DNA from 4 places in the Thauera butanivorans genome. Region 4 is predicted to be linked to each of the others. Evidence: predicted binding sites of a transcription regulator. Region 4 holds the regulator's gene; each other region holds the start of a gene.

Evidence for each region. Region 4 encodes sigma-54, which starts transcription at its own class of promoters, with help from an activator protein. Its sites were predicted from a motif close to TGGCACGCTTNCTGCTNA; they were not measured.
Region 1: the regulator sigma-54 is predicted to act here: its motif matches at 4,611-4,628, upstream of ACNQFN_RS17390 (PEP-CTERM sorting domain-containing protein).
Region 2: the regulator sigma-54 is predicted to act here: its motif matches at 2,236-2,253, upstream of ACNQFN_RS04030 (pilin).
Region 3: the regulator sigma-54 is predicted to act here: its motif matches at 5,160-5,177, upstream of ACNQFN_RS06510 (CmpA/NrtA family ABC transporter substrate-binding protein).

The regions. Positions count from the first base shown of each region.
Region 1 covers NZ_CP183038.1:3,579,985-3,587,568, reverse strand. The annotation lists gene ACNQFN_RS17410 (ABC transporter permease) at 1-1,194, opposite strand, end outside; gene ACNQFN_RS17405 (ABC transporter permease) at 1,200-2,417, opposite strand; gene ACNQFN_RS17400 (ThiF family adenylyltransferase) at 2,503-3,381, shown strand; gene ACNQFN_RS17395 (nitroreductase family protein) at 3,383-4,441, shown strand; gene ACNQFN_RS17390 (PEP-CTERM sorting domain-containing protein) at 4,707-5,513, shown strand; gene ACNQFN_RS17385 (DUF2721 domain-containing protein) at 5,696-6,091, opposite strand; gene ACNQFN_RS17380 (hypothetical protein) at 6,088-6,261, opposite strand; gene ACNQFN_RS17375 (SDR family oxidoreductase) at 6,294-7,439, opposite strand; gene ACNQFN_RS17370 (AMP-dependent synthetase/ligase) at 7,436-7,584, opposite strand, start outside.
Region 2 covers NZ_CP183038.1:831,686-839,269, reverse strand. The annotation lists gene ACNQFN_RS04040 (serine hydrolase domain-containing protein) at 1-732, opposite strand, end outside; gene ACNQFN_RS04035 (hypothetical protein) at 1,111-1,425, opposite strand; gene ACNQFN_RS04030 (pilin) at 1,633-2,160, opposite strand; gene ACNQFN_RS04025 (hypothetical protein) at 2,670-3,251, shown strand; gene ACNQFN_RS04020 (cupin domain-containing protein) at 3,280-3,621, opposite strand; gene ACNQFN_RS04015 (AEC family transporter) at 3,623-4,498, opposite strand; gene hslU (ATP-dependent protease ATPase subunit HslU) at 4,592-5,926, opposite strand; gene hslV (ATP-dependent protease subunit HslV) at 5,937-6,473, opposite strand; gene ACNQFN_RS04000 (STAS domain-containing protein) at 6,516-7,584, opposite strand, start outside.
Region 3 covers NZ_CP183038.1:1,343,906-1,351,489, reverse strand. The annotation lists gene nirB (nitrite reductase large subunit NirB) at 1-1,860, opposite strand, end outside; gene ACNQFN_RS06520 (ABC transporter ATP-binding protein) at 1,946-2,740, opposite strand; gene ntrB (nitrate ABC transporter permease) at 2,752-3,738, opposite strand; gene ACNQFN_RS06510 (CmpA/NrtA family ABC transporter substrate-binding protein) at 3,755-5,014, opposite strand; gene ACNQFN_RS06505 (nitrate- and nitrite sensing domain-containing protein) at 5,312-6,604, opposite strand; gene bluB (5,6-dimethylbenzimidazole synthase) at 6,744-7,478, opposite strand; cobalamin riboswitch at 7,526-7,584, opposite strand, start outside.
Region 4 covers NZ_CP183038.1:696,271-703,854, forward strand. The annotation lists gene ilvA (threonine ammonia-lyase, biosynthetic) at 1-668, opposite strand, end outside; gene hprK (HPr(Ser) kinase/phosphatase) at 766-1,713, opposite strand; gene ptsN (PTS IIA-like nitrogen regulatory protein PtsN) at 1,710-2,171, opposite strand; gene hpf (ribosome hibernation-promoting factor, HPF/YfiA family) at 2,416-2,742, opposite strand; gene ACNQFN_RS03390 (RNA polymerase factor sigma-54) at 2,760-4,220, opposite strand; gene lptB (LPS export ABC transporter ATP-binding protein) at 4,227-4,949, opposite strand; gene recX (recombination regulator RecX) at 4,936-5,385, opposite strand; gene recA (recombinase RecA) at 5,406-6,446, opposite strand; gene ACNQFN_RS03410 (CinA family protein) at 6,580-7,077, opposite strand; gene ACNQFN_RS03415 (phosphatidylglycerophosphatase A) at 7,114-7,584, opposite strand, start outside.

The sequences.
Region 1 (7,584 bases), 1.8 Mb from region 4:
CGCATCCACGACGGGAGTGGCGGATATGCGGGTTGCCGGGAACACCGATGCAAGCACGGTTGCTCCCAGGCCGATCAGGCAGGACACGGCGACCGTGGTCGCGTCGATCCGGATGAAAGCGGTATAACCCAGATTGGCGTTCGGCGGTGGCGGCATCGGAATTCCGATTGCCGAGATCAGCAGGGCCAGCGCAATACCGATGGCCGCGCCGAGTATCGCCCCGATCAGGCCCAGCACGAGGTTTTCCACCAGAATCAGGCGGAAGACCTGGCGCCGGGTATTGCCCAGAGCCTGCAGGGTGCCGAACTCGCCCAGGCGCTCGAAGGCGCTCATGTTCACGGTGTTGGCGACGGACAGCAGGACCATGATCAGGATGATCAGCTTGAGTATGCCGAACTGCCGGTCATAGAGCTGCAGGGTCTTGTCGTAGAAGTCGGACAGCTGGTGCCAGTTGCGGGAATCGGTGCCAGGGGGGAGCGCTTCGTCGATACGGGCCTGAACCGTGTCGGTGTCTTTCGTTCGTTCCAGGGAGACCACCAGCAGGTTCGCGCCGGCCGTCCCGATCAGTTCCCGTGCCGCGTCGAGTGGAATACGGACTGCGCGCGCGTCGAAGTCCTTCGAAAAGCTCTGGAAAACGCCGATGATCTCGAAGTCGAGCGTGTTCAGCGCACCGTCCGCGGTATTCATGACCAGCGTCACGAAGTCGCCCGGTTTCAGGCTGAGCGAGTGCGCGACGCCCTGACCGACGACGATGCCGGTGTGGTCGGCGTCCGTCAGTTGGCGCCCTGCGGTGATGTTTACGTAGGTGCCCAGCCGCGCTTCCTTGTCGGGCTCGATGCCTTCGCCGATGATGGCCAGATCCCGCTTGCCGTTGTTCAGCAAGCCCGAGAAGTTCAGCCGCGCAGTCACGTCGGTCACGCCGTTCTGGCTGAGAATGCCGCGCGCGACGGCGTCTGGATCGTCGATGATGAAGCGGTCGGGCTGGCGGCTTCCCTTCTCGATGAAGTCCTGACGAAAAACCTGAATGTGCCCAGTCTGTGAGTGGATGATGGCTTCGCCCAGCTGGACGAAGATGTCCTGCACGAAGCCGCCGCTGAGGATCAGGCTGGAAACGCCGAAGACGATCGCCACGAGCGTCATTGCCGTGCGGATCTTCTGGCGGAACACGTTGCGGAAGGCGAGTTTGAAGAGCATGGCTTTTACCGCTGGTGGCGCAGCGCGTCGACAATGTTCATGCGCGACGCTTTCCAGGCCGGAAACAGGCTGGCGAGCAAGGTCGTGAAGAAGGCGAGCATGAAGGCCTCGAGCGCCAGGGCAGGAGAGATCGCGATTTCTCCCGTATAGCCCCGTGCCATCCCGGGAGGCGGAGGCATGGGGATGCCGATTGCCGAGATCAACTGGGCCAGCAACTGGCCGAGCAGGATGCCGACCACGCCGCTGACAAGGCCGAGCAGGATGCCTTCGGTCACGAAGAGCTTGAGAATTTCGTGCCGGCGCACCCCCAGCGCCATCGAGGTGCCAATTTCTCCGGTGCGTTCGACGACGGTCATCGACAGGGTATTCGAAATGCTGAGGATGACGATCAGTGCGATCAGCAACTGGACGACGCCGACCTGACGCGAGAACAGTTCGACAGTCTTGTTGTAGAAGTCGGCCAGGTCGGACCAGGGGATGATCTCGAATCCGGCCGTCGGCAATTGCTCGCGCAACGCGGCCACGACCTTGTCGGTGTCGCCGGTCTCGTTCAGCAGCACGACCCAGCTTGTCGCGCCCTCCACGCGCATCAGCTTGCGCGCGACATCGATCGGCGCCCGCAGCACGGTATCGTCGTAGGCCTTGGTGATCGTGGCGAAGAGGCCTGCGACGGTGAGCTCGACGGCATTGATGCCACCGCTGGCCGTGGTGGCCAGCAGGACCACGCGGTCCCCTGGAGAGGCATCGAGGTTGGCGGCCAGGCCCTCGCCCAGCAATACGGAGTCGGGCGGACTTTCGGTCAGATCCTTGCCGGCGACGATCGTGATCGCGCGCGCGATGGGCTGTTCCTGTTCCGGCGAGATACCTTCGCCGACGAAGGAGACCGTGGCTTCGTCCTTGCTGAGCAGGCCGCTGAAGGCCAGCCGTGGCGTCACCGTGCGGGCCTGCTGCCCGACGATGCCGGCGACGGGAGACGTATCGGCTGGCAGCAGGTACTGGTATGGATCTCCCAGTCCTTCACGCAAGTATCCTGGCCGGGTCACCTGGACATGCCCCAACTGAGAATGAATGGTCGCCTCCCGCATGTCCTGGAAAATCCAGTTGATGAAGCCGCTAGCGAGCAGAAACGCCACGACTCCACCCGCCACGATGGTCAGGGCCAGCAAGGCGCGCCGCCGTTGCCGAAGCAGGTTCCGTGCGGAAAGGGTCAGGGTGTGGCTCATGCCGCGGAGGCTCATTGGGGGTTCGCGTATCAGGGTTCTCTCTCTATGATAGCGGCCGAACCAGCAGAAACTGAAGGGGAAAGGGGTGACAGAGGACTTCGACTACACCGCCGCGTTTTCGCGGAACATCGGCTGGGTGACGTCCGAAGAGCAGGCTGCTTTGCGTGGCAAGCGCATCGCCATCGCCGGTATGGGAGGGGTTGGTGGAGTCCATCTGCTCACTCTGGCGCGTCTGGGTATCGGGCGTTTCAACATTTCCGATTTCGATGATTTCGACATAGTCAATTTCAATCGCCAGGCTGGCGCGGTAGTGGGTTCGCTGGGGCAGCCCAAGGTGGACGTGCTGGCAAAAATGGCGGCGGAAATCAATCCGACGGTGGAGGTCAGGACATTTCCGCAGGGGGTCTCGGACGACAACCTCGACGACTTTCTCTCGGGCGTCGATCTCTACGTCGATGGCCTGGATTTTTTCTCGTTCAAAGCCCGCTGCTCGACCTTCGCGGCCTGCCATCGCCTGGGGATTCCCGCCGTGACCGCTGCTCCCCTGGGGATGGGAACTGCTGTGTTGGTATTTCTGCCGGGGCAGATGTCGTTCGAGGAGTATTTCTGCCTGGAAGGATGCGACGAAGAGGAAATGGCTGTTCGCTTCCTGCTCGGTTTGTCGCCTGCCATGCTGCAGCGAAGCTATCTGGCGGATCCATCCCGGGTGAATCTGACCGAGCGCCGCGGCCCCTCCACCATCATGGCGTGCCAGCTGTGCGCGGGTGTCGCGGCAACGGAGGCAGCCAAGATACTGCTGGGGCGAGGGGAGGTGATTGCCGCACCGCGCGGATATCAGTTCGATGCCTATCGTAACCGGTTCGTGCGGACATGGCGGCCTGGTGGCAACCGTAATCCCCTGCAGCGGCTCGGGTTGATGATTGCACGTTGGCAACTGAGCCGAATGAAATCCACGGGAGCATGAAGTGAGTAATCGCGAAACACTGTTGGAAATCCTGAATCTCGCCCGCTGGGCGCCCAGCGGCGACAACACCCAGCCCTGGAAATTCGAAATACTTGCCGACGATCATGTCGCCGTGCACGGCCATGACACCCGGGACTGGTGCCTCTATGACATGGACGGGAGGGCGAGTCAGATGGCGCATGGCGCCTTGCTCGAAACCCTGAGGATTGCCGCGACCCGATTCGGCTTGCGTGCAGAATGGAACTGGCGGGCCGAAACCCCCGAGCATGCGCCGATCTATGACGTAAAGCTGGTGCCTGAAGCCGATCTCGCGGTCGATCCGTTGCATCCCTTCATCACCACACGCACGGTGCAGCGCAGGATGATGCGCCGCACGCCATTGGCGCCGTCTGCCGCGAAGGCGCTGCGTCTTGCGCCGGGAGATGGCTACTCGGTCAGACTCGTCGAGCCTGTCGGAGAGCGGTTGAAAATAGCAGGCCTGCTGTGGACGAGCGCCCGTGTCCGCCTGACATGTCCCGAAGCCTTTGAAGTGCACCGGGAGATCATCGAGTGGGGCGCCACGTTCAGCAAGGACCGCATTCCCGAACGAGCAGTCGGCGTCGATCCGCTCACCGCCCGTTTGATGCAGTGGGCGATGAAAAGCTGGGCACGTGTCGATGCGCTGAACCGCTATGCCTTCGGTACGGTTGCGCCGCGAGTGATGCTCGATTTTCTGCCGGCCTGGGCCTGCGCCGCGCACGTGCTTGTCGAGCGAGACGTTTTTCCGGCAAGTTTGCCCGAGTTCGTGGATGCGGGACGGGCGATGCAGCGGGTATGGCTAACGGCAGCGGCCCAAGGCTTGCATCTCCAGCCGCAGATGACGCCACTGATTTTCGGTTGGTATGCACAGGCTGAACAGCCGGTTTCGGCCGACGAGCATGTCAATGCGGCGATGCATGAAGTGGGTACGCAGGTCGACCGGATGCTCGGTAATAAGGGGGTGTTTTTCTGTCGGGTCGGGGAGTCCGCCGTTCCGGTGTCGAGGTCGATCCGCAAGGAGCTGGCGGAGTTGATGGTTTAGCGGCCTTTGAACCAGGCCGTATTGGCTGGAGCGAGAGAGTATGTTCCCGCTCGCTTGAGGATGACGGTGTCGATTTTTTTTACATGCCGGGCTATGTGTGGGTGGTCTGCTTTCTCGGGTATGGGTTCTACTTCTTTAATTTCATGGGCTTATGGTTTTGATCGGTGACTGGCACACTACATGCTTAAGTCTCCGTGCGGCATCTGCCAAATTGAACTGCTCTCGGCGAGAGCGTGTTTTACTCAAGAAAACCTAGGAGATGGTCATGAAATTCAAGCAAATTGCTCTTGCCATTGCAGCGGTTGGTGCCACTGTCGCCGCTAGCGGTGCAGCCCAGGCTGCCGTCGTTCTCGATGGCTGGGCGCTCGAGACGACGAACGGTATTACCTCGAACATCGGGCGACTGAATCTGGTGTCCGGTACTGCCACAGTGGAGCAGGAAACGGATGCCGCCGGCAACGTGTTTGTTGGGGCACTCTTCCGGGAACAGGGCTCCATCTATTCGGTCACCTATACGGCCGAAAACACGGTCGGCGCTGGCGATACAGGCGCGCCGTCGCCCCTGCATGCGATGCTCACGATCAGCTTCAGCAATGTGGGTGGTCAAGTGACTGCCTTGAACTCCGGTGGCGGCTTCGCGTACTCGTTCACCAGCGGCGATTTCACGATTCAAGCTGTTGGCGGCGGTAGCGCCTCTGGCAGCATCATCGGGATCGGCGGTAATGCAGCCAGCACTGCCGTCATTGGCGGAACCAATGGTGACTCCACGCTGCTGGCCCAGATCCTGAGCACTGCTGGCATCATGAATTTTTATGATAACGGGGGTGGATTGTTGAACCCCGGTTTTGCCACTGGTGAGTATCTGTTCGAAGCTGTGACGAACAACAACGTAACGGACAGCTTTGGGCTGAGTGAGTGCTCGTTCAAGGCTGGCGCGACCTGCTCGCTGTTCAGCGTTGCATCTGCAGGCGATGCCTATATCGTGCAGCAGGTTCCGGAGCCCGCTGTGCTGGGCCTGCTCGGCCTTGGTTTGATTGGCTTGGGCGCTAGCATGCGTCGCCGTAAGGCATGATATCTCTTACGGACCAGCTCGAAGTGGTTCGCTGTTAGGGGCTGTAATCGAGTGACCGTTCAAACCCCCGTCCAATGTTCGTGTTGGACGGGGGTTTCGTTTTAGAAGCGCTGATAAATGATCAAACAGGCCTCCATGGCCGAGGTGGCCTGAATCAGCACTTTGAATCAGCAGGTGGGTGGTCAACTGAACAGCCGAGCGCCACCAGGAAGGACAGCACGCCCATCAGGAAGCACACCATTACCACCAGTTGCCACTGTGTTTCCCATGCCTGCCCAAGGAGCAGGGGCGCGGTGGTGATGCCGATGCAAAAGCCGCACAGCGCCAGACAGCCGATGGAAAAGTTCGCGATATGCCCCCTTGCGCAGGATCGTCAGCTCCACCAGCAAGCGCTTGGTGAGTTCCTGATCGGCGCTGGTTCGCACACGCTCGTCCAGCACGCGGGCTCGGTCGATGATGCGGGCCAGCCGCCCGGCCACGGCTCCGATCATGCCGGCCACCGCCGTCAGAAAGGACACGGGTGTCACCGCCAACTGGACGCTGTGGGTGACCGAGGCGGCATCGACGGGCAGGCTCATGGCAACAGCGGTGACGATAGGAATGCACGCATGGTACGCAAAAGCCCCCGGCGCTGGATATGTTCGGAGGCGATGGCGTCTCGATCGGTTTGCTGCGCCAGCGCTTCCGGGATTCGGCGCATGGGTTTCGCTGCCGCCGGCTGCTCGCCGCGGTCATCATCGATGTCCATCCAGCGTGCCGGACAGAGGAGCCGTAACGACCCTACGGCTTGCGGCTCCTGGGTGCTGCAATCCTGCCCAGGTAGTAGTCGAGTGCGCGCCGGGCGTATTCGTCCGCTCTTTCGGGCAGAGGTACGTTGCGTACCTTGAGCCAGCTCATATAGACGTCGTTGCCGAATGCCTGATGGTCCGAAAGATAGTCCATGTACATCGGAAAGGTCGCCAGCAGGCGTTTTTGCGGCGCGGGGAGAAACGGGCGCAGCAGGCGGGGCAGGGCGGCAAACCATGCACGCGGAATGCTCCTGCCGCGTGGGAGCTCCTGGCCGCGCTCCTGCAGGATCTGGCGCACGAGCATGACCAGCGCTGCAATGCGCGGGGAGCGTTCGGGGCCTGAGCACAGGTTCAGGATGTGTCCCCGGGGCGATCGCCCCTGGCTCGATGCCACGATGGCCGCCGCGACATGGTCGACCGGAATGATGTCGAGCTTCGCGTCGCCGAAATCCGGCAGCAGGCCGGATGTCTTGCGTCCCGACAGGATTTCGCAGATGTAGTAGAAGATCTGGAAGTGGATGATGCGGCCGTCGCGTGAGTCGCCGATCACCATGCTGGGCCGATGGACCGTGATCGGCAGTCCTTCTTTCTCGATGGCCGCGCGGACCAGGGTTTCGGCTTCGGCCTTGGATCGTTCGTAGGTGTTGTGGAAGGCACGGGCTTCGTCGATCCAGGTTTCGGGCAGGATGCCCGGCCGTTTGCCGGCGATGCCGACCGTGCTGACGAACTCCATCTTCTGCAGGGTATTCCGTCTGGCCAGGGTGCGTGCGAGTCCGAGCATGACTTCGGCGGAGCCGACTGCCGAGCGCCGGGCGTGGTCCAGTGGGTCGTTCATCCTGACGCTGGCGGCCGAATGGACGAGGTGGGTGGTGTCGTCGCACAGGCGGGCATAGGTGGTTTCGTCCAGACCGAGCTTCGGTAGCGTGGCGTCGCCGCGCAGTGCCTCCACGCGCTGGCGGGTTTCGTCGCCGGGTGGGAGTTGCCAGAAGTCGTGGAGCGCCTCGAGCCGCTGGGCGAGATGTTCGTCCGATTCGGCGCGCAGCAGGATGCGGATGCGGGTGTCCCGGTTCTGCAGCAGCATGGGCACGATGGTGCTGCCGACGGCGCCGGATGCGCCGGTGATGAAATAAGTGTTCATGGCGCGATGACGACGATGGGGGGAGAGTCGGGGCCGTGGTCCGGCGTGGCTTCGATGCGGCGGTAGGCTTCTTCGATGCTGCCGGTGAAACGCAACTCCACGACTTTTCGGCGCAGCTTGAGATTTGCCGTGAGCTCGCCGTTCT
Region 2 (7,584 bases), 140 kb from region 4:
GAAGCGGATGCCCCTGGCCGCCAGGCCGTATTCCCTTTCCAGCAGATCGCGGAAGCCGGTGTGCGTGGCCTGTTCCAGGATGACCCCGAGCAGGCAGTAATTGAGGTTGGAATAAGCATGGCGCGTGCCGGGGTCGAAATCCAGCCGGGCGCGGGCCAGTTGCGCAAGCTCGCCGGGGCACCACGGCCGGGTGGCGTGGATGACCATCGGGTCCGGCGAACGCAGGCGGTCGAAACCCGCACTATGGCGCAACAGGTCTTCCACCGTGATGCGGGCGATGCGTTCGTCCCGCAGCGCGGGGATGGGCGACAGCCAGGCCAGGATCGGCGTGTCCAGCGCCAACGCCCCCGCCTGCTGCTGGCGCAGCACGGCGTCGGCCGTCAGCAACTTGGTCATGCTCGCATAGCGGAAACGGCTGTGCTCGTTGACGCGAGGCGACAGCAGAGGCTGGTCCTGCCAGCCGTGCTCGCAATGGTGCAAGCTGCCGTCGGGAGCGGAATAGGCGATCTGGCTGGCCGGCGAGGCGTTGTCCCACAAGGCGGTGTGCATTGCCGTTTGCATCCAGGCCGGCGCATGTGGTGAGCACTGCAGGGTCGGCTGGGTCAGCAGCGCCTGGGCGGGGTACAGCAGGCGCTGCACGCCGAGGCGGTCGGTGATCCAGAAGTGAGCGAACAGCGCTATGACGACGCAGCCGACGAGGGCCGCCAGGAAAAGCCTAAGGTTTTTGCGCATCGCGGTGGCAAAGAGAGGTTTGCCAGAGTGCTGCCCGGATAGTTTGCTACGAACCAGCTTTGGCAGAGGGGCCACCTTGGCCGAGTACCAGTGCAAAGGACGCCGCTGCAACCAGTGATGCTACAAACCGACGACGAACGGTCTTGCTGATTTCCTTTGCTTCATCAGAACTGCGAGACGTGTATGTATTCATTTCGACCTCCTTTGCTGCATGTAAAAACCCAGATAAACCGGAAAGCTGAATTTGAATGACACAGCAACGTCCACTGACACCGATACCTGCGGAATCGAACCGCACTCCCTACCCATCTGCCAAAGTTGGCTCACACGTTTCCTATTTCCGCACTCAACCTTACCGTTATTGCTTACCAGACTGAACTACGGCTCTTTGTGCTCGAAAAATCTAAGACCAGACAGCGAGTCATGAGATTTTAAGAATTCAATTGCCTTGGCATAGGCTGCAGCTTCTCCCCCCGACATATCGTGATGATGTTTACTGATATCACGCAAGTCAATTGAATCAGATGTAATCGGAAGAATGGAAGCGGTACCACTGTTACAGGTCAGCCCAGGAGATGCCACCACCCAAAAGCTATAACAAGTCTGTACTTCATCGCCGAGCTGATCAAGCAAACCAGCCTCCTCCTGCCTCTCCGGAGGAACACCATAGAACCGAATGACGGATTTAATCACGATGCCACTCCATTTCTGTTCTGCTTGATTACCGCTTCAATTTTTTGGAGAAAATTAATATGAAAATTGACAGTGCGGCAAAAAAAAGCGCTCCGACACCGTCACCCGCTCTGTCAAATCCGGTGTCGTCAAACCTTGGTTTGCCAACACCGGATTCATCGGGAGAAAATCTCCAAACGCCCTATTGGAAAATTTCTTTGTTAAGGATCAACCACCGGCGGGGGGATCAGTATCCTCAGGGTCTGCACCAAGTTCAGCCTTGCAACCAGCCGGCCGATAAGTTACGGCCACATCAGTACTGCAACCCCACACGCCTGTCGGAGTGCGCGTCCAAGCCAATTGCTTTGTACGAAGAATGGTCGCAGCAGCTTGTCCAAAGGTTGCAGTAATAACGGTGTCATCATCGGCACCTGCAGGCATGGTAACGACGAGACCGGGATCCTGAACTGTAAAGTCGCCGCCAGCGTCATCACCCAGTAGATTGCTGTTCGTCCAACCAAGCTGGCATTCATCTGCATCAGGTGTCCCACCAGGGAGAGTGATTGTTGTCTTACCGTCCATGATGCAAGTTTCCACCGCCGTACGCATCGAAGCGGTCTCACTCATCACACGGGAAACCTGCGAACGGGCGACGTAATCCTGATACTGCGGAATGGCGATAGCCGCCAAAATGCCGATGATCGCCACGACGATCATCAGTTCGATCAGGGTGAAACCCTGTTGAGCCTTTTTCATGATCCTGCTCCTTGCACGATGAAAAGATGGGAATCCGATGCCGCATGCATCGATACGGCGCCTTCCGTACATCCTTTCGCAACCTCCGTGCCAGACGGAATCAGGGTTGAAAGGGCTTGAATCCGTGATTTATTTGGCGTTTCCCTGGCATGCCGGCCCGTGCCACGGCCGGGGCTGGCGCGGCGGGCTGCGCCATTGGCAAGTGCTGGCACGGCTTGCTGTGCCAAGGCTTGCCGCGTCTGTATGCCATCGGCGAGATTCGCGTCTGGCGTGCTTCAGTGTTTGCAGTGCGTGAGGGATCGCCTTGGGCCAGCAAGCTCCAGGCGATCAGGCGGGGCCTTCGGGTTCTCGGTTTACAATTCCGGATCGGCTGCGCCGCATCGATGGTGCTGGCGGCGTCACGATTCTTGCTTCACGGCATCAGCGGGCGGCGAGCTTCCGGCCTGGCGCCTGCTGCCGCGCTCCCGACAGCCCTTCCCACGAACATCTTCCCCCGCGAGGCCGGTGCCATGTCCTTCATCTCCCTGAACACCGCGATTTCGATCACCGGCTTGAGCCGCCGCACGCTGTGGCGGCGCATTGCCGATGGCAGTCTGCGGCAGGAGGGCGGCGGCAGGGAAATGCCCCCGGGGGCGGCCACCCGTGTTGCGCTCGATGACGTGCTTGCGCTGTCGCCGCTGAAGCTGGCGGCCGAGGACCGGGCGTTGATCGAGGATGCGGATGCCGGCGGGCCGGAAGCGCAGTGCGACCTGGCGCTGTTGCTGCTGGGCCAGGATCAGGCGGCCGAGGCGGTGGCCTGGCTGCGCAAGGCGGCGCAGAACCTGTACCCCGAGGCGATGCACTGGCTGGGGCGCTGCCATGTCGCCGGCACCGGCGTGGCGGCGGACGAGGCCGTGGGCATCGACTGGATCGCCCAGGCGGCACGGCGCGGCCACGCCACCGCCGCGCACATGCTGCGTTTTCTCGAAGACCCGGCGCGCCCTGCGCTGGACGCCACCGCGCTGGAGGCGGTGCTCGACGGCATCGAGCGCGAAGTGGTGCTGCAGGCGCTGACCGAACAGGCGCAGGGCGCCGGCCGGCCCCTGCCCTGATCCGGCGAATCTTCGCCCGCCTGGCCGATCAATCCGCGCCGCGCGCGCAATGCACGGCCAGCCATACGGTGGCCGGCGCGGTCGATTCCACCCGATGCCGGCAGCCGGCGGGGATTTCCACCCAGTCTCCCGGCAGCAGCCTGATGCGCTGGCCGTCGGCAAAGCCGAGTTCGGCCTCGCCCTGCAGCAGCACGACCCATTCGTCTTCGGCCTGGTCGTACCAGAAGCCCGGCGGGCTGGCGTGGCCGTGCGACACGATGCGTTCGACCCGGCAGGCCGCGCCGGCGAACAGGGTGTGGAAATCCTCGTCGGCGCCCGCCGCGGGCAGCGGTGCGTAAAGGTTGCCCCGCCTGGGCCGGAAGGCGCTCACGTCAGTCGAGCACCAGGGCCAGCGCGATCGACAGGAACAGCACGGCGGCGACGTTGCCGATCAGCACCATCGAGGCCACCTTGTCCGGCTCCTGGCCGTAGCGCTCGGCGAACATGTAGTTGAGGACCGCCGGCGGCAGCGCGCCGAATACCAGCAGCAGCGCCTGCTCGCGCGGCGGCAGCTCGATCACCAGCATGATGGCCCACGCCAGCGCCATGCCGACGACCGGGCGCAGCACGGCGCCGAACAGCCCGAAGCCGATCGAGCCGATGCGCGAGCCCGCCAGGCGCACGCCGAGGCCGAACAGCATCAGCGGAATCGAGATTTCGCCCAGCATGCGGATCGCGGTCAGCAGCGGCGGCCAGACTTCGAACTGGGTCAGGCTGACGGCGATGCCCAGGAAGGTCGCCAGCACCGACGGTACTTTCCAGACCGTGAACACATTGACGCGATGGTCGAACAGCCAGGCGCCGAACGAGAAGTGGATCAGGTTCGACACCATGAACAGCACCACCATCGGCGCCAGCGCGGCTTCGCCGAAGGCGAGCACGGCCAGCGGCAGGCCGAGGTTGCCGCAGTTGTTGAACATGATCGGCGGCACCAGGGTCTTCGGTTCGATGCCGGCCACCCGCGCCACGGCCCAGGCGACGAGGCCGGAGCCGACCACCATCAGCGTGGTGGCAAGGACCAGCGGCAGGTAGGCGCTGACGTCGAAAGCCTTGTTGGCGAGCGCCGCGAACACCAGCGCCGGCACGAACACGTCCATGTTCAGCTTGTTGGCGTGGGACAGCTCCGGCTTGACGCGGCGGCCGACGAAATAGCCCAGCGCGGTGATCGCGAAGAGCGGGAAGAGGATTTCGACGATTCGGATCAGCATGGGAAATTCGCAGAAAGTAAGCCACGTCCATGAACGGGAACGCCCCGGGGGCGGACTTCATCCGCTTCCGGGGCGCATGCAGTGGAGGAGCGCTCAGAGCACGTAGCGCGCCAGGTCTTCCCGCTGAGCCAGCATGTCGAGCCGGCCGTCGACGTAGGCCGCATCGACCACGACCTTGCCGAGCGTGGCCTTGCCCGCCTCGAAGGAGACTTCCTCGAGCAGTTTCTCCATCACCGTGTACAGGCGGCGGGCGCCGATGTTCTCGGTCTTTTCATTGACCTGGTAGGCGATTTCCGCCAGCCGGCGGATGCCGTCGGAGGTGAAATCGATCTCGACGCCGTCGGTCGCCAGCAGCGCCTCGTACTGGCGCGTCAGGCAGGCGTCGGTGCTGGTGAGGATGCGCTCGAAGTCCTCGACCGACAGCGATTCCAGTTCGACGCGGATCGGGAAGCGGCCCTGCAGTTCGGGAATCAGGTCGCTGGGCTTGGACAGGTGGAAGGCGCCGCTGGCGATGAACAGGACGTGATCGGTCTTGATCATGCCGTACTTGGTCGAGATCGTGGTGCCTTCTACCAGCGGCAGCAGGTCGCGCTGCACGCCCTGGCGCGACACGTCGGCGCCGTGCGCATCGCTGCGGGCGGCAATCTTGTCGACTTCGTCGAGGAAGACGATGCCGTTCTGCTCGACCGAGCGCACGGCTTCGAGCTTGACCTCTTCGTCGTTGATCATGCGCGCGGCTTCCTCGTCGGCGAGCAGCTTCAGCGCCTCGCGGATCTTCAGCTTGCGCTGCCTCTTCTTGCCGCCGCCCAGGTTCTGGAACATGCCCTGGATCTGCTGGGTCAGTTCCTCCATGCCCGGCGGGGCGAAGATTTCGGCCTGCATCGACGGCGCCGCCACCTCGATGTCGATTTCCTTGTCGTCCAGCTCGCCTTCGCGCAGCTTCTTGCGGAATTTCTGCCGCGTGGCCGAATCCTGCGTCGGCTCGGGCTCGGCATTGAAGCCCATCGCCCGCGCCGGCGGCAGCAGGGCGTCGAGTACACGGTCCTCGGCGGCGTCGAGGGCGCGGTCGCGCACCCGCTTCATCGCCCGCTCGCGGCCATCCTTGATGGCGATTTCCATCAGGTCGCGGATGATGGTGTCCACATCGCGGCCGACGTAGCCCACTTCGGTGAACTTGGTCGCCTCGATCTTGATGAAGGGGGCGTTGGCCAGGCGCGCCAGGCGGCGGGCGATCTCGGTCTTGCCGACGCCGGTGGGGCCGATCATCAGGATGTTCTTGGGCGTGATCTCGCTGCGCAGCGGCTCTTCCACCTGGGCACGGCGCCAGCGGTTGCGCAAGGCGATGGCGACGGCCTTCTTGGCCTTGTCCTGGCCGACGATGTGCTTGTCGAGTTCGGAGACGATCTCCGGCGGGGTCATCTGGGTCATGCGTTCGCTCTCAATCCAGCACTTCGATGGTGTGATGGTGATTGGTGTAGATGCAGAGGTCGGCGGCGATGCCGAGCGCCTTGGAGACGACTTCGGCCGGCGCCAGTTCGGTGTTCTCGATCAGCGCGCGCGCGGCCGACTGCGCGTAGGCGCCGCCGCTGCCGATGGCGACGATGCCCTGCTCGGGTTCGAGCACGTCGCCGTTGCCGGTGATGATCAGCGAATGGTCGCGGTCGGCGACCGCCAGCATGGCTTCGAGCCGGCGCAGCATGCGGTCGGTGCGCCAGTCCTTGGCCAGCTCCACCGCCGAACGCAGCAGGTTGCCCTGGTGCTTGTCGAGCTTGGCCTCGAAGCGCTCGAACAGCGTGAAGGCGTCGGCCGTGCCGCCGGCGAAACCGGCCAGGATCTGGCCGTCGTACAGTGTGCGCACCTTGCGCGCCGAGGCCTTGATGACGATGTTGCCCAGCGTGACCTGGCCGTCGCCGCCGAGGGCGACCCGATTGCCGCGCCGCACCGACAGGATGGTTGTACCGCGATATTGTTCCATGACGATTCCCCGCCGGCTCGCGGCCGGCGTTGCTATATAGATTCAGTGGCGCAGCGTGACGTGCGCGACCTGGTCGACGCTCATGACGCGCAGCAGCGCCGCCACCATGGCATTGACGTTGAAAAGGGTCACGAGTTTACCCTGAGCCTTGACCGTGGCGAGAATGTTGAACAGCAGGCCCGCGCAGACGAAATCGACCCGGTGCAGCTGCGCACAGTCCACCTTCAGTTCCCTGCGCTCCGCCGCGAGGCTGGCGAGCCGTTTCAGCGATTCGTTCGCGGCCCCGCACAGCTCGCCGCAAAGCCGGGGCACGTCACCCGCCACCGCGTCCGCCTCCGGCTCGGCGCACTTCGGCACGGCCGCCGCGATGCCTTTCCACGACGGCGGCGACTCCTCGAACGTGACCGCGTAGTCGATGGCGAGGTTTTCGAAGCGTTGCTGATCGCCGGTGAATTGCAACAATTCGAGCAGCAGCAGCCAGGTGTCGCGCCCTTCCGCCTGGCCCGCGACGGCCCGCCGGGCCAGATCCTCGATGAAAGGCTCGACGCTCGACAGGCTGACCTTGACACGCTCGGCCAACAGGCTTTCGAGCAGCGTCAGCAAGGCGCTACAGCCGGCATCCGCAACGTTGCGCAGCCTGCCGACATCGATGCGCACGGTCCCGCTGCGACGCGCGACGGCAGCGATCTGGGCGAGCTGGGTTTCCCCCTGGGCGGCCAGGTTGCCGGACAGGCCGACCGCCGGCATGCGCTCCCCGCTCGTGCGCCCTCCCTTGGGCGACAAATCCACCCACGGCGGCGGCGAACGCTCGAAGCGCATGGCGTAGTCGAGCACGCGCGCCTCGAAGCGCTCGCGCTGGCCGGTCAGGCGGTACAGATCCAGCAGCATCATCCACAGCCCCTCGCCCGTCGCCGCCTTCGGGTCGTCGAGCGTCGCCGTCAGCACCTGCTCGGCTTCGGCCACGCCGCCATTGGCGTACAGGATCGCCGCCTCTTCGAACACCGCACCGATGCCGGCCCCGACTTCCTGGACCTCGACGCCGCCCACGGCCATGGAGAGGCCGTGATCGGCCCCGGTGCCGGTGAAATCGAGTTCGGACAGCACGGTCGGC
Region 3 (7,584 bases), 650 kb from region 4:
CCAGATCAGCGGCAGCTCGTGCACCTGCGCGCCGAACATGTCGATGCGCTGGCCGCCGGTGATCTTGGTGTACAGCCCGTACTTGCTGGCGATGCGGCCGATCGCGATCAACTGCTCCGGCGTGATCTCGCCGGCGGCCACGCGCGGCACCACGGAGTAGCTGCCGTCCTTCTGGATGTTGCCGAGGAAGTAGTCGTTCGAATCCTGCAGCCGTGCCTGGTCCCGGTTCAGGATGAAGTCGTTCCAGCAGCTTGCCAGGATGCTGGCCGCGACCGGCTTGCAGATGTCGCAGCCGCGGCCCTTGCCGTGGCGCTGCAGCAGTTCGGCGAAACTACGGATCCCGCCCACGCGCACCAGGTGGTACAGCTCCTGGCGCGACCAGGCGAAGTGCTCGCACAGGTGCTTGCTGACTTCCACGCCCTGGCGCTTCAGCTCGGCGTTGAGCACCTGGGTCACCAGCGGCACGCAGCCGCCGCAGGAGGTGCCGGCGCGGGTCGCGGACTTCAGTTCACCGATGCTGTGCGCGCCGTCGGCCACCGCCGCGCACAGCTGGCCCTTGGTGACGCCGTTGCACGAGCACAGCACCGCACCCTCGGGCAGCGCATCCACGCCAAGGCCGGCTTTGGCCGTGCCGTCGGCGGCGGGCAGGATCATCTGCTCGGGCGCTTCGGGCAGGGCAATGCCGTTGAGCATCATCTGCAGCAGCGTGCCGTATTCGGCCGCGTCGCCCACCAGTACCGCGCCCAGCAGCCGCTTGCGGTCGGCGCTGACCACCAGCTTCTTGTAGATCTGCTTGAGCTCGTCGGTGAACACGCAGGACAGCGCGCCCCGCGTCCTGCCCTGGGCATCGCCGATGCTGGCGACATCCACGCCCATGAGCTTGAGCTTGGTACTCATGTCGGCGCCGGCGAAGACGGCATCGGCCACGCCGCCGAGGTGCCGGGCCGCCACCCGCGCCATGTCGTAGCCGGGCGCGACCAGGCCAAAGACCTGCTCGTTCCACGACGCGCACTCGCCGATCGCGTAGATGTCCGGATCGCTGCTGCGGCAGTGGTCGTCGATCACCACGCCGCCGCGCGGACCGACCGCGAGCAGGCACTGACGCGCCAGTTCGTCACGGGCACGGATGCCGGCGGAGAACACGATCATGTCGGTCTCCAGCCAGCTGCCGTCGGCGAACACCATGCGGTGGCGCGCCTGGCGACCGTCGATGATCTCCACCGTGTTGCGCTCGGTATGCACCTGCACGCCCAGATCCTCGATCCGGCTGCGCAGGACGCGCCCGCCGCCGTCGTCGACCTGCACCACCATCAGCCGTGGGGCGAATTCGACCACGTGCGTGCGCAGTCCCATGTCGCGCAGCGCCTTGGCGCATTCCAGCCCGAGCAGGCCGCCGCCGACTACCACGCCGCTGCTGGAACGGGCACCGCTGGCCTGCATCGCTTCCAGGTCCTCGATGGTGCGATAGACGTGGCAGGCGTCGCGGTCGCGGCCCGGCACCGGCGGCACGAAGGGGTAGGAACCGGTGGCCAGCACCAGCTTGTCGTAGGCCAGCACTTCGCCGTCGGCCAGTTGCAAGGTGTTGTTACGCCGTTCGATGCTGGCGACGCGCGCGTCCAGGCGTAGCGTCAGTCCCGGCCGCTCATAGAAGCCGGGCTCGACCAGCGACAGTTCCTCGGCGCGGGTGCCGGAAAAGAAGCTGGACAGATGCACGCGGTCGTAGGCCGGGCGCGGCTCCTCGCCGAGCACGGTGACGGCCAGGCCGGCGGCCGGCAGGTCGGGGTGCAGTGCGAGCAGTTCCTGCACGAAGCGGTGGCCGACCATGCCGTTGCCGACCACCACGAGTCTTTGCTGATGCATGAGGTTCTCCTTCAGGCCATGGGCACGGCGATGCAGCAGCCTGCCGCGTCGCGGCAGCCGTGCAAGCCGTGGCTGTCTGCGGCGCCTAGGCGGCGCGCTTCAACTGCTTGTGGTAGAGGAATTCCATGATCGCCGCGCGGCATTCGCCGAAATGGGCGTCATGCGCCAGGGCCAGCCGGTCGCGCGGCCGCTCGATGCCGACCTCGAGGATCTCGCCGATGGTTGCCGCCGGGCCGTTGGTCAGCATCACCACGCGATCCGACAGCAGCACCGCCTCGTCGACGTCGTGGGTGACCATCACCATCGTCGCCTTGGTCGCGGCGAGGATCTTCATCAGCTCGTCCTGCAGGTTGGCCCGGGTCAGCGCGTCGAGGGCGCCGAAAGGCTCGTCCATCAGCAGGATGCGCGGCTGCATCGACAACGCCCGGGCGATGCCGACGCGCTGCTTCATGCCACCCGAGATCTCGTGCGGGAACTTGGTCTCGGCATGGGCCAGGCCGACCAGTTCGAGCGCCTCGTGGGTGCGCCGCTTCAGGCTGGCCTTGCCCTCCTTGGCCGCGAACACGCGCTCGACGGCGAGATAGACGTTGTCGAAGCAGGTCAGCCAGGGCAGCAGCGAGTGGTTCTGGAACACCACCGCGCGTTCCGGCCCCGGGCCGGCGATCTCGCGCCCGCCGCACAGCATCACGCCGCTGCTCGGCCGGGTCAGCCCGGCGATCAGGTTCAGCAGCGTCGACTTGCCGCAGCCGGAATGGCCGATCAGCGCGATGCTCTCGCCTTCGTGGATGTCGAGATCGATGTCGCGCAGGGCGACGAACCTGCCCTTCTTGGTGTCGAAACTCTGGCCGACATTCTCGATCTGGACGATCTTCTTCGTCATGATGGGTCTCCTCAACGGTTCTCGTAACTGAAACGGCGGGCGACCAGCATCAGCATCTGCTCGAGGATCAGGCCGACGATGCCGATGACGAAGATCGCGATGATGATGTGCTCGACCTTGAGGTTGTTCCATTCGTCCCACACCCAGAAGCCGATGCCGACGCCACCGGTGAGCATCTCCGCGGCGACGATGACCAGCCAGGCTGTGCCGATCGACAGGCGGATGCCGGTCAGCATGTAGGGCAGCACCGCCGGGAACAGGATCCTGGTGAAGACCTTCCACTCCGACAGGTTCAGCACGCGGGCGACGTTGAGATAGTCCTGCGGCACGCGGGTGACACCCTGGGCGGTGTTGAGGATCATCGGCCAGATCGAGCAGATGAAGATGGTCCAGGTCGCCGCCGGATCGGCACGCTGGAACACCAGCAGGCCGATCGGCAGCCAGGCCAGCGGCGACACCGGCCGCAGCAGGCTGATGATCGGGTTCAGCATCTGCGACAGCAGCGCGAAGCGGCCAAGCAGGAAGCCCGCCGGAATGCCGACCAATGCGGCGATGCCGAAGCCGATGCCGACCCGTTCGAGCGAGGCGAGCACGTTCCAGCCGATGCCCTGGTCGTTCGGCCCGTCGATGTAGAAAGGATCGGAGAACAGCGCCACCGCCGCATCCCAGGTCTGGCCCGGGCCGGGAATGCCGCCACCGCCGAAGGTGGCGAGATGCCAGATGCCGATCAGCAGCGCCAGCCCGGCCAGCGGCGGCAGCACCGTGCGCAGTGCGGCCCTGGCCCACTCGCCGATCCGGCCGGCCAGCGGTTCGGTTGGCGGGCTGACGCTTTTTCCCGCCTTTTCTTTCACACCGCCTTCCACCTTGGCTGCGCTCGCCGTCGCCGGCAGCTCATTCCCTGTCTCGTCGATCGGCACCGCCGTCCTGCCGGCATCGGCTTCGGTGGCGTCGGTTCCGGTCATGTTTCCCGGCCGCGCCGCGATCATTGCTGCAGTCATGTTTCCGTCCTCCGGTTCAGGCCTTGAGCTTGAAGCTGCCGGCATACTTCGCCGGCTCCGTGCCGTCCCACACCACGCCGTCGATCAGCGTGCTGCTGCGCATCTCGCCCGCGGGCAGGGCGACGCCGGCCGCGGTCGCCGCCTGGCGGTAGATGTCGAGGCGATTGATCGCGCGGGCGGTCGCCAGGTAATCGACGTCCCTGTCGAGCAGGCCCCAGCGCCGGTGCTGGGTCAGGAACCACATGCCGTCGGAGAGCCAGGGGAAGGTCGCGGCGCCGTCGCGGAAGAACTTCATCGCGTTGGCGTCCTGCCACTTGCGGCCGAGGCCGTTGTCGTAGTGGCCGAGGACCCGGCCTTCGATGACGTCGACGTCGGTATTGACGTAGGAGCGCGCGGCGATGACCTTGGCCGTCTCCTTGCGGTTGGCCTCCGAGGCGTCGATCCAGCGCGAGGCGTCGAGCACCGCGGCGGTCAGTGCCCGCGCCGCGTTGGGATGCTTGTCGACCCAGGCGGCGCTCGTGCCGAGCACCTTCTCCGGATGGTCGGTCCAGATGTCCTGGGTGGTGACCGCGGTGAAACCGATGCCGTCGATGACCGCGCGCTGGTTCCAGGGCTCGCCGACGCAGTAGCCGTGCATGTTGCCGACGCGGGCGTTGGCCACCATCTGCGGCGGCGGCACGACGATGCTCTTGACGTCCTTGAACGGATGAATGTCGTGCGCCGCCAGCCAGTAGTACAGCCACATCGCATGGGTGCCGGTCGGGAAGGTCTGGGCGAAGGTGTAGCTGCCCGGTTCGTTCGCCGCCACCAGCTTCTTCAGCGACGCGCCATCGGCCACGCCCTTCTCCTTCAACTGGGATGCGAGCGTGATGGCCTGGCCGTTGTTGTTCAGCGTCATCAGCACCGCCATGTCCCGCTTCGGCCCGCCGACGCCCATATGCACGCCATAGACGAGGCCGTACAGCACGTGCGCGGCATCCAACTCGCCCGACAGCAGCTTGTCGCGCACCGAGGCCCAGTTCGCTTCCTTGCTCGGCACGACCCTGATGCCGTACTTCTCGTCGAACTTCTTCACCGCCGCCATCACTACCGAGGCACAGTCGGTCAGCGGGATGAAGCCGACCCTGATCTCCTTCTTTTCCGGCGCATCCGAACCGGCGGCCCAGGCGCCGCCGGGAAACAGGCCCGGCAGCAGCGCGGCCGTGCCGGCCGCGGCCCCCGCCTTGATGAAGCCGCGGCGCGACAGCACCGTGGTTCCGGTCTTGAGCGTCTTCATGATGTGCTCCTTGGAAAGCATGGAAAAAACGAAAAGGCGCCCATCCCCCGCTTCGCGCAGCGCGAAGGGGAATGGACGCCGTTGTCCTGTGTTCGAGTCGGAAGATCGAATGCAGGGCCGCCGTTGGCCCAGTCTTGCCCTAGCCTATGCAGCAAGCGTGCCAGTTTTCAGGATCGATTCGTTTCCCTTGCATTTCATCGGTTTGCCAGCTGGCTGCATGGCGACGCGGCGAGGCCGGATGCACTGCTGCAGTGCAGCATCGACAGTTGCCTGCACATCCCTGGTGCGCCGTCCCGCCTAGTGCCTGCCCAGCACCGGAGCCAGCGCCAGCGTCGCCGCGGCGACCTCGGCCAGGCGCCGCCCCTGGCTCATCGCGGTCTGGCGCAGCAGGCGATAGGCCTCGTCCTCGGACAAGCCGCGGCAGGCCATCAGCAGGCCTTTCGCGCGCTCGATCAGCTTGCGCTCGTCCAGCGCCGCACGCGCCGCGTCGAGTTCGTCGCTCATCGCCTGCAGGCGCTGCGACTGGGCATGGAGCAGATCGACGATCGAACGCCGCAGTTGCGGACCGAAGGGCCCATCGCCCTGGGCAGGCTCTGCCGGCGCGCCCTCCCCGGCCATCTCGGTACCGATCAGCATGTCGAGCGGCGCCCGGATCTCCGCTGCGGTGGACAAGGCCTCCAGCAAAGCAGCCTGGTCCTGCGCCTCGGTCCGTGCCGAGGCGATCCGCCGCGCACAGGATTCGCCCAACCCGCGGGCGAGCGCCACTTCGGCTTCGTGCATCTGGTCGAGGCGCTGCGAGCAGCAGTCGAACCAGGCCTCGGCCAGCGCGGGATCGAGCGCCGAACCCAGCGTCGACGCCAGCAGCATCCGGCGCAGGCGCTCGTGTTCGGCCAGCGGCATGACGGACTGCAGCGCCCGCCACTGACGCAGCACCTCGTCGCCGCAGAAACCTTCGAAGCGCCGAAAGCACTGCGCCTGCGCATCGATCAGGTGCAGGATGGCCTGCACGCGCTCGGGCGCCGGATGGCCCGCAGCGAACAGCGCCGCGCCCAGGGCGCGCTCCTGGCCGGCGAACTCCTTGCCCTGCATCAGGTTGAACAGCGCCACCAGCAGCCGCGAAACCCCGGGATCGACCGCCACGTCGGCGGCCTCGAACACCAGCGCGAGCAAGGCCGCGATGATCTCGCCGTAGCGCGCGGTCGACGCATCGGGCCGGCAGCGCCGGGCGGCGATGTCGCCGCGCAGCCCGGGCAAGCCATCCAGCGCATGCAGTGCAAGCGCGATGCGCGTCAGCAGGCGCGCACCGCCATGCACCGCGCCGCCCGACTTCTCGCCGCCCAGTTCCGGGCGCTTGAGCCAACTCCGGACCCCGGCCTCCGCAGCCCGGCTGGCAAGCAGTTGCGCTTCGCGCTGGGGGCCGAAACGGGCGCCTTCCGAGCCGAGAAAGACGTTGGAAGCGCCGCGTTCCCGCTGGAGCTGGTGGACGAGTTCACTGACCGCCTGCACCAGTTCGCAGCTGAGCGCAAGCCGTTCGAGATCGTCGATTTCGCAGCGGCGCGCTGCGAGCAGAAATGCGAGCGCCGTCTTCATCCTCTCTCCGCAATCCTCGTTGCCGTCGCCGCAGCCGGAATGGCCATGGCGACAACGACAAGCAATTGCCGTGCAAGCCTGTGCACGCCATACCGGGCGGCGGCTGCGCGAAGGCCGAAGAAGCGGAATGGTGGCCCGGCTATGTCGGCATGGCGCGGGAGACGGCGTCGGCGAAACGCTCGCCCGCTTCGTCCGCCTCGCCCTGCCAGCGATCGAAGTGCAGCAGCTCGGTCAGCGGCATGCGCTTGAGCCAGCCGGCCGATTCCAGCTCCGGGCGCTCATGGAAATGGCTGACATGGCCGATGCAGAGGTAGGCGATCGGCACGATCCCGTCGGGAATGCCGAGCGTCTCGCGCAGCGCCTGCGGGTGCAGGATGCTGACCCAGCCCACGCCCAGCCCTTCGGCACGCGCCGCCAGCCACAGGTTCTGCACCGCGCAGACCGCGCTGTAGATGTCCATCTCCGGCATGTGGGTGCGGCCGACCACCACCGGGCCGTTGCGGCTGCGATCGCAGGTGATGCAGAGGTTGAGCGGCGCTTCCAGGATGCCCTCGAGCTTCAGCTTGCGATACGTGCCCCGCTTGCCGGTCTCGAACATCTGTTCGGCTTCGGCATGGGCGGCGAGGAAATCGCGGTGGATCCGCTCGCGCACCTCGCGCGAACGCACGATGACGAAGTCCCAGGGCTGCATGAAGCCGACCGAGGGCGCGTGGTGGGCGGCGATCAGGACGCGCGCCAGTACCTCGTCGGCAATGGGATCGGGCAGGAACTGCCCGCGCACGTCGCGCCGGGTATGGATCGCGCGGTAAACGGCGGCGCGCTCGGCGACGCTGAAGGATGAATCGGTCTGGATGGTTTGTGCATGGCTGCTCACGGAGTCGTCCCCTTGGCGTGAAGCAGTGGGCAGCCGCCGACCAGACGGCTGCTTGGACGCTTCGGGGCCGGTCTTCCGGCTGAGGATCATCCCGTCCGGGCGCCTT
Region 4 (7,584 bases):
GCCACGCGCTTGCCGGTGGCGAGCGACTGCGTCATCGCGTCGGCGTCGACGGTCTCGACGCCGATGATCTTCGTCTCCGGGCGCACCCGCTTGACGTAGGCCGCCACGCCGGCGAGCAGTCCGCCGCCGCCGACCGCACAGAAGATGGCATGGATGGGCCTGGCATGGGCGCGCAGGATCTCCATGCCGATCGTGCCCTGGCCGGCGATGACGTCCGGGTCGTCGTAGGGATGGACGAAAGTCAGCTTCTCGCTCTTTTCCAGTTCCTGCGCATGGGCGTAGGCGTCGGAATAGGATTCGCCGGCGAGCACGACTTCGCCGCCGCGCGCCTTGACCGCGTCGATCTTGATCTGGGGCGTGGTGCTGGGCATCACGATGACGGCGCGGGTGCCGAGCCGTGCCGCCGACAAGGCGACGCCTTGGGCGTGGTTGCCGGCCGAGGCGCAGATGACGCCGCGCTTCAGGGCCTGCGGCGACAGCCGCGCCATCTTGTTGTAGGCGCCGCGGATCTTGAAGCTGAACACCGGCTGCATGTCCTCGCGCTTGAGATGGATGCGGTTATGCACGCGCGCGGACAGGTTGGCGGCGAGATCGAGCGGCGTCTCGACGGCGACGTCGTAGACGTGGGCGTTGAGAATGCGCTCGAGGTAATCCGTGGGGGTGCTCATCGAAGGCTCGCGGGGCAGCAAAGCCGTCGAGGTTAGCAGCCGATGCGGCACTGCGGCAATAGCACCGCCGATAGGCCGCTTGCCGGCCGGGGCGTGCTTACGCCGCGCCGTCGCCGTCGGCGGCGCTCATCGCCTGCATCTGGCGGTCGATGAATTCCTGCATCGCGTCGATGCCGCGCAACTGCAGGATGGTCGAGCGCACGGCGGCTTCGAGCAGCACCGCGAGGTTGCGGCCCGCGGCGACGGGCAGCACCACGCGCATGACCTTGACGCCGAGGATGTCCTTCACTTCCTGCTGCACCGGCAGCCGGCTCGGGTCGCCGTCGCCGGGCTGGCGGCGTTCGAGATGGCAGACCAGGCGCAGGCGCATCTTCCGGCGGCAGGCGGTCTCGCCGAAGATGGTGCGGATGTTGAGGATGCCGAGGCCGCGGACTTCGATGAAGTCCTGCAGCATCGGCGGACAGCGGCCCTCCAGCACGGTCGGGGCGATGCGCGAGAACTCGACGACGTCGTCGGCGACCAGGCCGTGGCCGCGCGAGATCAACTCGAGCGCGAGCTCGGATTTCCCCGCGCCGGAGTCGCCGGTGATCAGCACGCCGACGCCGAGCACGTCCATGAAGACGCCGTGCAGCGAGATCTTCTCGGCCAGCTCGCGCGACAGGTAGAGCCGCAGCTGGTCGATGACGCTGGCCGAAGGCTGGGGGGTGGTGAAGAGCGCGACGTCGTGCGCTTCGCAGACGCCGCGGATGATGTTCGACACCGCGCAGCCGTCGGCGACGATGATCGCCGGCGGCTGGCTGGACAGGATCTCGTTGAGGTGGTGGGCGACCTTGTCGGTGGTCTGGCGCTGGGCCCAGGCCAGTTCGGCGGCGCCGACGATCTGCAGCCGGGAAGGATGGATCAGGTTCAGGTGGCCGACGAGGTCGGCCGGCCAGATCCGTTCTTCGGCCACCGCCAGCACGGCATCCAGCCGTCCGCTGACATGGCTGAGCTGAAGGAGCTCCCGTTCAGCCTCGAACAGCCGCGCGACGCTGGTCTGCCTCATTCATCGGCGCCCCAGTTCACGAACAGCTTGTGGATGTGCGCGGCGTCGGGTGCGTCCAGCAGGGCCTCGCGGAATTCGCGGTCGCTGAACATCTGCGCCAGTTCGGACAACAGCTGCAGATGGGTCTCGTTGGCCTGTTCGGGCACCAGCAGCACGAACAGCATGCTGACCGGCTTGCCGTCGGGCGAATCGAACTGAACCGGCGCCGCCAGGCGGAGAAAGGCGCCCGCCGCGTCCTTGAGGCCCTTGATGCGGCCGTGGGGAATGGCGATACCCTGGCCGAGGCCGGTGGAGCCGAGCCGTTCGCGGGCGAACAGGCTGTCGAATACGAGGCTCTGGGCGATGCCTTGGTTGTTCTCGAACAGCAGGCCTGCTTGTTCGAAGACGCGCTTCTTGCTGCTGGCGTCCAGATCGACCACCACGTTCGACAGTGGCAGGAGTTGAGATATCAGGCTCATTCGCTATGGAGCTTGCGCAGCGCCGTTACCGCTGGCGCCACGTTGGGCGACGGGGGTTGGACCGGGGTGCGTTGAAGCCGCGTCTTGATAAACGCGCGCATTATAACCACACCCCGGAAGGAAAGCCGCAAGAGACGATCCACCGGTTCGCCTTCGAAGCGATGACCGCGTTGCCCAGCCTTGCCGTGCAATGAGCACCGTCTGCGGCTTCGCGTCTTGTCCTCGCTTCGAATGCAAGCCGGTATCAGGCCTCGGGCGGCGCCTGGTGCTTCAGGGCTTCGTGGTTGTGGTCGGCCATTTTCTGCTTGTACTTCTGGACCTGGCGATCGAGCTTGTCGGCCATCGCGTCGATGGCGGCGTACAGGTCGGTATCCTCGCTTTCGACGAAAATGTCCTTGCCGCGCACGTGCAGCGTGACTTCGGCCTTCTGCTGCAGCTTTTCGACCGAGAGGATCACCGCCACGCTGGTGACGTTGTCGAAGTGGCGGATGACGCGGTCGAGCTTGGCGCCGACGTAGTCGCGAATGGCCGGCGTGACTTCGACGTGGCGCCCGGTGATGTTGAGATTCATGCTAACTCCTGTTGTTGTCAGATCGATTTGCGCAAACTGACCGGCGGGATATTGAGTGATTCGCGGTATTTCGCGATGGTGCGACGTGCGACCACGATACCCTGCTGGCCCAGAACTTCTGCAATTCGTGCGTCGGACAAGGGTTTCTTCCTGTCCTCTGCGTCCACCAGCTGGCGGATCAGTGCGCGGATTGCCGTTGAGGAAGCTGCTCCGCCGGTGTCGGTGGAAACGTGGCTGCCAAAGAAATACTTGAGTTCGAACACGCCACGCGGTGTCGCCATGTACTTCTGCGTGGTGACGCGTGATACGGTGGATTCGTGCAGCTCGAGCTGGTCTGCGATCTCCCGGAGGGTCAGTGGCCTCATCGCCACGTCACCATGATCGAAGAACTGTCTTTGCTGGTCAACGATGGCCTGGGACACGCGCAGGATGGTGTCGAAGCGCTGCTGCACGTTCTTGATCAGCCAGCGTGCCTCCTGGAGCTGGCCGGTGAGTCCGCCGCCCTGTCCCCTGTTCTGCTGCAGCAGGCTGGCGTACAGGCGATTGACGCGCAGGCGCGGCATCGCCTCCTGGTTCAGGCTCACGCTCCAGCGCCCGCGGACCTTGCGCACGACGACGTCGGGCAGCACGTAGCGCGTTTCGGAAGCCGAGTGGCGCAGGCCGGGATGCGGGTCCAGGCTGCAGATCAGGGCGTGCGCGGCGCGCAGTTCGTCGTCGTTGCAGCCGGTCAGCTTCTTCAGGCGGACGAAGTTGCGTTCGGCCAGCAGTTCGAGGTGCCCGTCGACGATCTCGAGCGCCAGCATCTGGATCGAGCTTTCGGGCATCGCGCGCAGCTGCAGCGCCAGGCACTCCTGCGGCGTGCGGGCGCCGATGCCCGCCGGGTCGAGGTTCTGCACGTGGCGCAGCGCGATCGACAGATCGTCGAGGTCGATCTCGAGCTCGGGCGGCAGCAGTTCGAGCAGTTCCTCGAGCGGCTGGTACAGGTAGCCGTCGTCGTCGAGCGCTTCGATGATGAAGCGCACCAGTGCGCGGTCGAGGTCGTTCAGCGGCGACAGCGCGACCTGCTGGTCGAGGTGTTCGCGCAGCGACAGCTCGGCGGCCTGGATTTCCTGGAAGTCGACGTCGTCGTCATCGTCGCGCTTGGCCGAGGTGCCGGTGCCGACGTTCGACCAGTCGATGCCTTCGTCGCCGCCTTCGCGCTCGGCTGTACCGCCGTTGTCGCCGTCGCCGCCCCCGTCGGTGTCGGCTTCGCGCTGCTGTTCACGCTCGCGCTCGGCCGGCGAGGAACTGGTTGAGGGTTCGAGCCTGGGCGGCGGCTCGTCGAATTCCTCGCGCTCCAGCATCGGATTCTCGAGCAGGAAGCGCTCGATCTCCTGGTTCAGCTCGATCGTCGACAACTGCAGCAGCTTGATCGACTGCTGCAGTTGCGGCGTCAGCGTGAGGTGCTGGGAAAGCTTGAGCTGGAGACTGGGTTTCATCCTGGACTAGAGGCGGAAATGCTCGCCGAGGTAGACCTGGCGGACTTTTTCGTTGGCGATGATCTCGCCCGGCTGGCCGCTGGCGAGCACGCGGCCTTCGCTGATGATGTAGGCGCGGTCGCAGATGCCGAGCGTCTCGCGGACGTTGTGGTCGGTGATCAGCACGCCGATGCCGCGTTCCTTGAGGAAGCGGATGATCTTCTGGATGTCGATCACCGCGATCGGATCGACGCCGGCGAAGGGCTCGTCGAGCAGGATCAGGCGCGGGTCGGTGGCCAGCGCGCGCGCGATCTCGCAGCGGCGGCGCTCGCCGCCCGACAGCGAGATGGCGGTGTTGTCGCGCAGATGGCTGATGCCGAGCTCTTCGAGCAGCTCCTGCAGGCGCTCGTCCACCTGGCGGTTCTCGAGCCCCTGAAGCTCCAGCACGGCGCGGATGTTCTCGGCCACGGTGAGCTTGCGGAACACGCTCATTTCCTGCGGCAGGTAGGACAGGCCCAGCCGCGCCCGGGCGTGGATCGGCAGGTGGGTCAGGTCCTTGCCGTCGAGGCCGATCTGGCCGCCGTCGGCGCGCACCAGGCCGACGATCATGTAGAAGCAGGTGGTCTTGCCGGCGCCGTTGGGGCCGAGCAGGCCGACGACCTCGCCCGAGCCGACTTCGAAACCGACGTCATGTACGACGGTGCGTGCCTTGTAGCGCTTTTGCAGGCCAGCGACCTTAAGCAGACTCATCGTGGGGCTCTTTCAGCAGCTTGCGGATCAGGTCGGGTGCGAAGCCGCGGGTTTGCAGGAAGCGCGCCTGCCGCGCCCATTCGCGGGCATCGGCGGGCGGCGTGGTGAAGCGGCTGCGCAGCACGCTGCGCGCACGCTCCGATTCCGATTCTGCACATTCGCTGGCGATTGCCTCGTCGACCAGGTCACGGTCGAGGCCACGCCGCGCCATTTCGCTGCGCAGGCGGCTGGCGCCGAAGCGCGCCGCCTTGCTGCGCACGAAAGCCTGGGCGAAGCGTTCGTCGGACTGCAGGCCGAGCTCGCCCATGCGTTCGATCACCGCCCGGATCTCGTCCTCGTCGCCGTAGGCCGCGAGCTTCTTCGCCAGTTCGGCGCGAGAGTGGTCGCGGCGGGCGAGGTGGCGCAGGGCGCGTTCGCGCAGGCTCGGTTCAGCCATGGCAGCCGCTGGTGTCCCTGTCAGGCCTCGTCCGCCGCGACGGCCGGGGCTGCGCCGCCCGACGGCATTTCGGGCAGGCTGACGGCGGCACGGACCTTGTTCTCGATCTCGCGTGCCAGCGCCGGGTTGTTGCGCAGGAACTCGCGCGAGTTGTCCTTGCCCTGGCCGATCTTGTCGCCGTTGTAGGAATACCATGCGCCGGACTTGTCGACGATCTTGTGCACCACGCCGAGGTCGATGATCTCGCCTTCGCGCGAGATGCCTTCGCCGTACAGGATGTCGAAGTGCGCTTCCTTGAACGGCGGTGAGACCTTGTTCTTGACGACCTTGACGCGGGTCTCGGAGCCGACCACCTCGTCGCCCTTCTTGATCGTGCCGGTGCGGCGGATGTCCATGCGCACCGAGGCGTAGAACTTCAGCGCGTTGCCGCCGGTGGTGGTCTCGGGGCTGCCGAACATGACGCCGATCTTCATGCGGATCTGGTTGATGAAGATCACCAGCGTGTTGGTGCGCTTGATGTTGGCGGTCAGCTTGCGCAGCGCCTGCGACATCAGGCGGGCCTGCAGGCCGGGCAGCTGGTCGCCCATCTCGCCTTCGATTTCGGCCTTGGGCGTCAGCGCGGCGACCGAGTCGACGACGACGATGTCGACGCCGCCCGAGCGCACCAGCATGTCGGCGATCTCGAGCGCCTGTTCGCCGGTGTCGGGCTGCGAGATCAGCAGGTCCTCGATATTGACGCCGAGCTTCTCGGCGTAGCCGACGTCGAGCGCATGCTCGGCGTCGATGAAGGCGGCGGTACCGCCGAGCTTCTGCATCTCGGCGATGACCTGCAGCGTCAGCGTGGTCTTGCCGGAGGATTCAGGACCGTAGATCTCGACCACGCGGCCGCGCGGCAGGCCGCCGAGGCCGAGTGCGATGTCGAGGCCGAGCGAGCCGGTGGAGACGGTCTGGATGTCGCGCTCGACGTTGCCGTCGCCCATGCGCATGATCGAGCCCTTGCCGAACTGCTTTTCGATCTGCGAGAGCGCGGCGGCGAGTGCCTTGGCCTTGTTGTCGTCCATGAAAACTTTTCCTGAGTGATGGGCGGATTATGGCACAGAGCTTGCAGGGATTTTCGGCGGCGAGCTGTCGCAGCCCTGAACAAGGTCTCTGACGGCGTCAGCTTAGCATCTGTATTTATATACAGCAAATATGTCATGCAATATCCGCGCCAGCCAGTTCGATCAAGCGGCGCAGCGCCTGGATGACGGTCTGGCGCCGCACTGCCTCGCGGTCGCCGGCCAGCTGCAGCGTCTGCACCAGCGTGGCCGCGCCGCGCCGCGCCCAGGCCACGCACACCATGCCGACGGGCTTTGCCGGCGTGCCGCCGCCGGGGCCGGCGACGCCGGAAACGGCGATCGCGACGTCTGCCGTGCTGTGGATCAGCGCGCCTTCCGCCATTTCGGTGACGGTCGCTTCGCTGACGGCGCCATGCGCTTCGAGGGTCGTGGCGGCGACGCCCAGCATGTCGGTCTTGGCCGCGTTGGAATAGGTCACGAAGCCGCGGTCGAACCAGGCCGAGCTGCCGCTGGTGGCGGTGACGGTCGCCGCGATCCAGCCGCCGGTGCAGGATTCCGCGGTGGCCAGCAGCCAGCCCCGCGCGGCCAGCGCGGCACCGGCCGCGGCCGAGAGTTCGTTCAGTTCGCTATCCATCGTTCGCATGTGTGCTGAAGGGGGGACCGGGGCTGGTCAGCGGCCGAACAGCTGGACCAGGATGGCCAGCACGAGCAGGGTGTAGCCGGCGGCGATGATGTCGTCGAACATCACGCCGAAGCCGCCCTTGAAGCTGCGGTCGGCCCAGCGCACCGGCGGCGGCTTGACGATGTCGAAGAAGCGGAACAGCGCCACCGCGACCGCCTGCCAGCCCAGCGTCGCCGGCGTGAATGCCAGCACCAGCCAGATCGCCACCATCTCGTCCCAGACGATGCCGCCGTGGTCGGGCACGCCGAGCGTGCGGCCGGTGCGTTCGGCGGCGAGCACGCCGACGATGAACAGGCTGGCAAGAAAGGCCAGGAAGACGAACTCCGACAGCGGCGCGCTGAGCAGCGGATACAGCGCCCAGCCCAGCAGCGTGCCCGCCGTGCCCGGCGCCCATGGCGACAGGCCGGAGCCGAAGCCGAGCGAGATGAAGTGGGCGGGGTGGCTCATCATCAGTTTCAG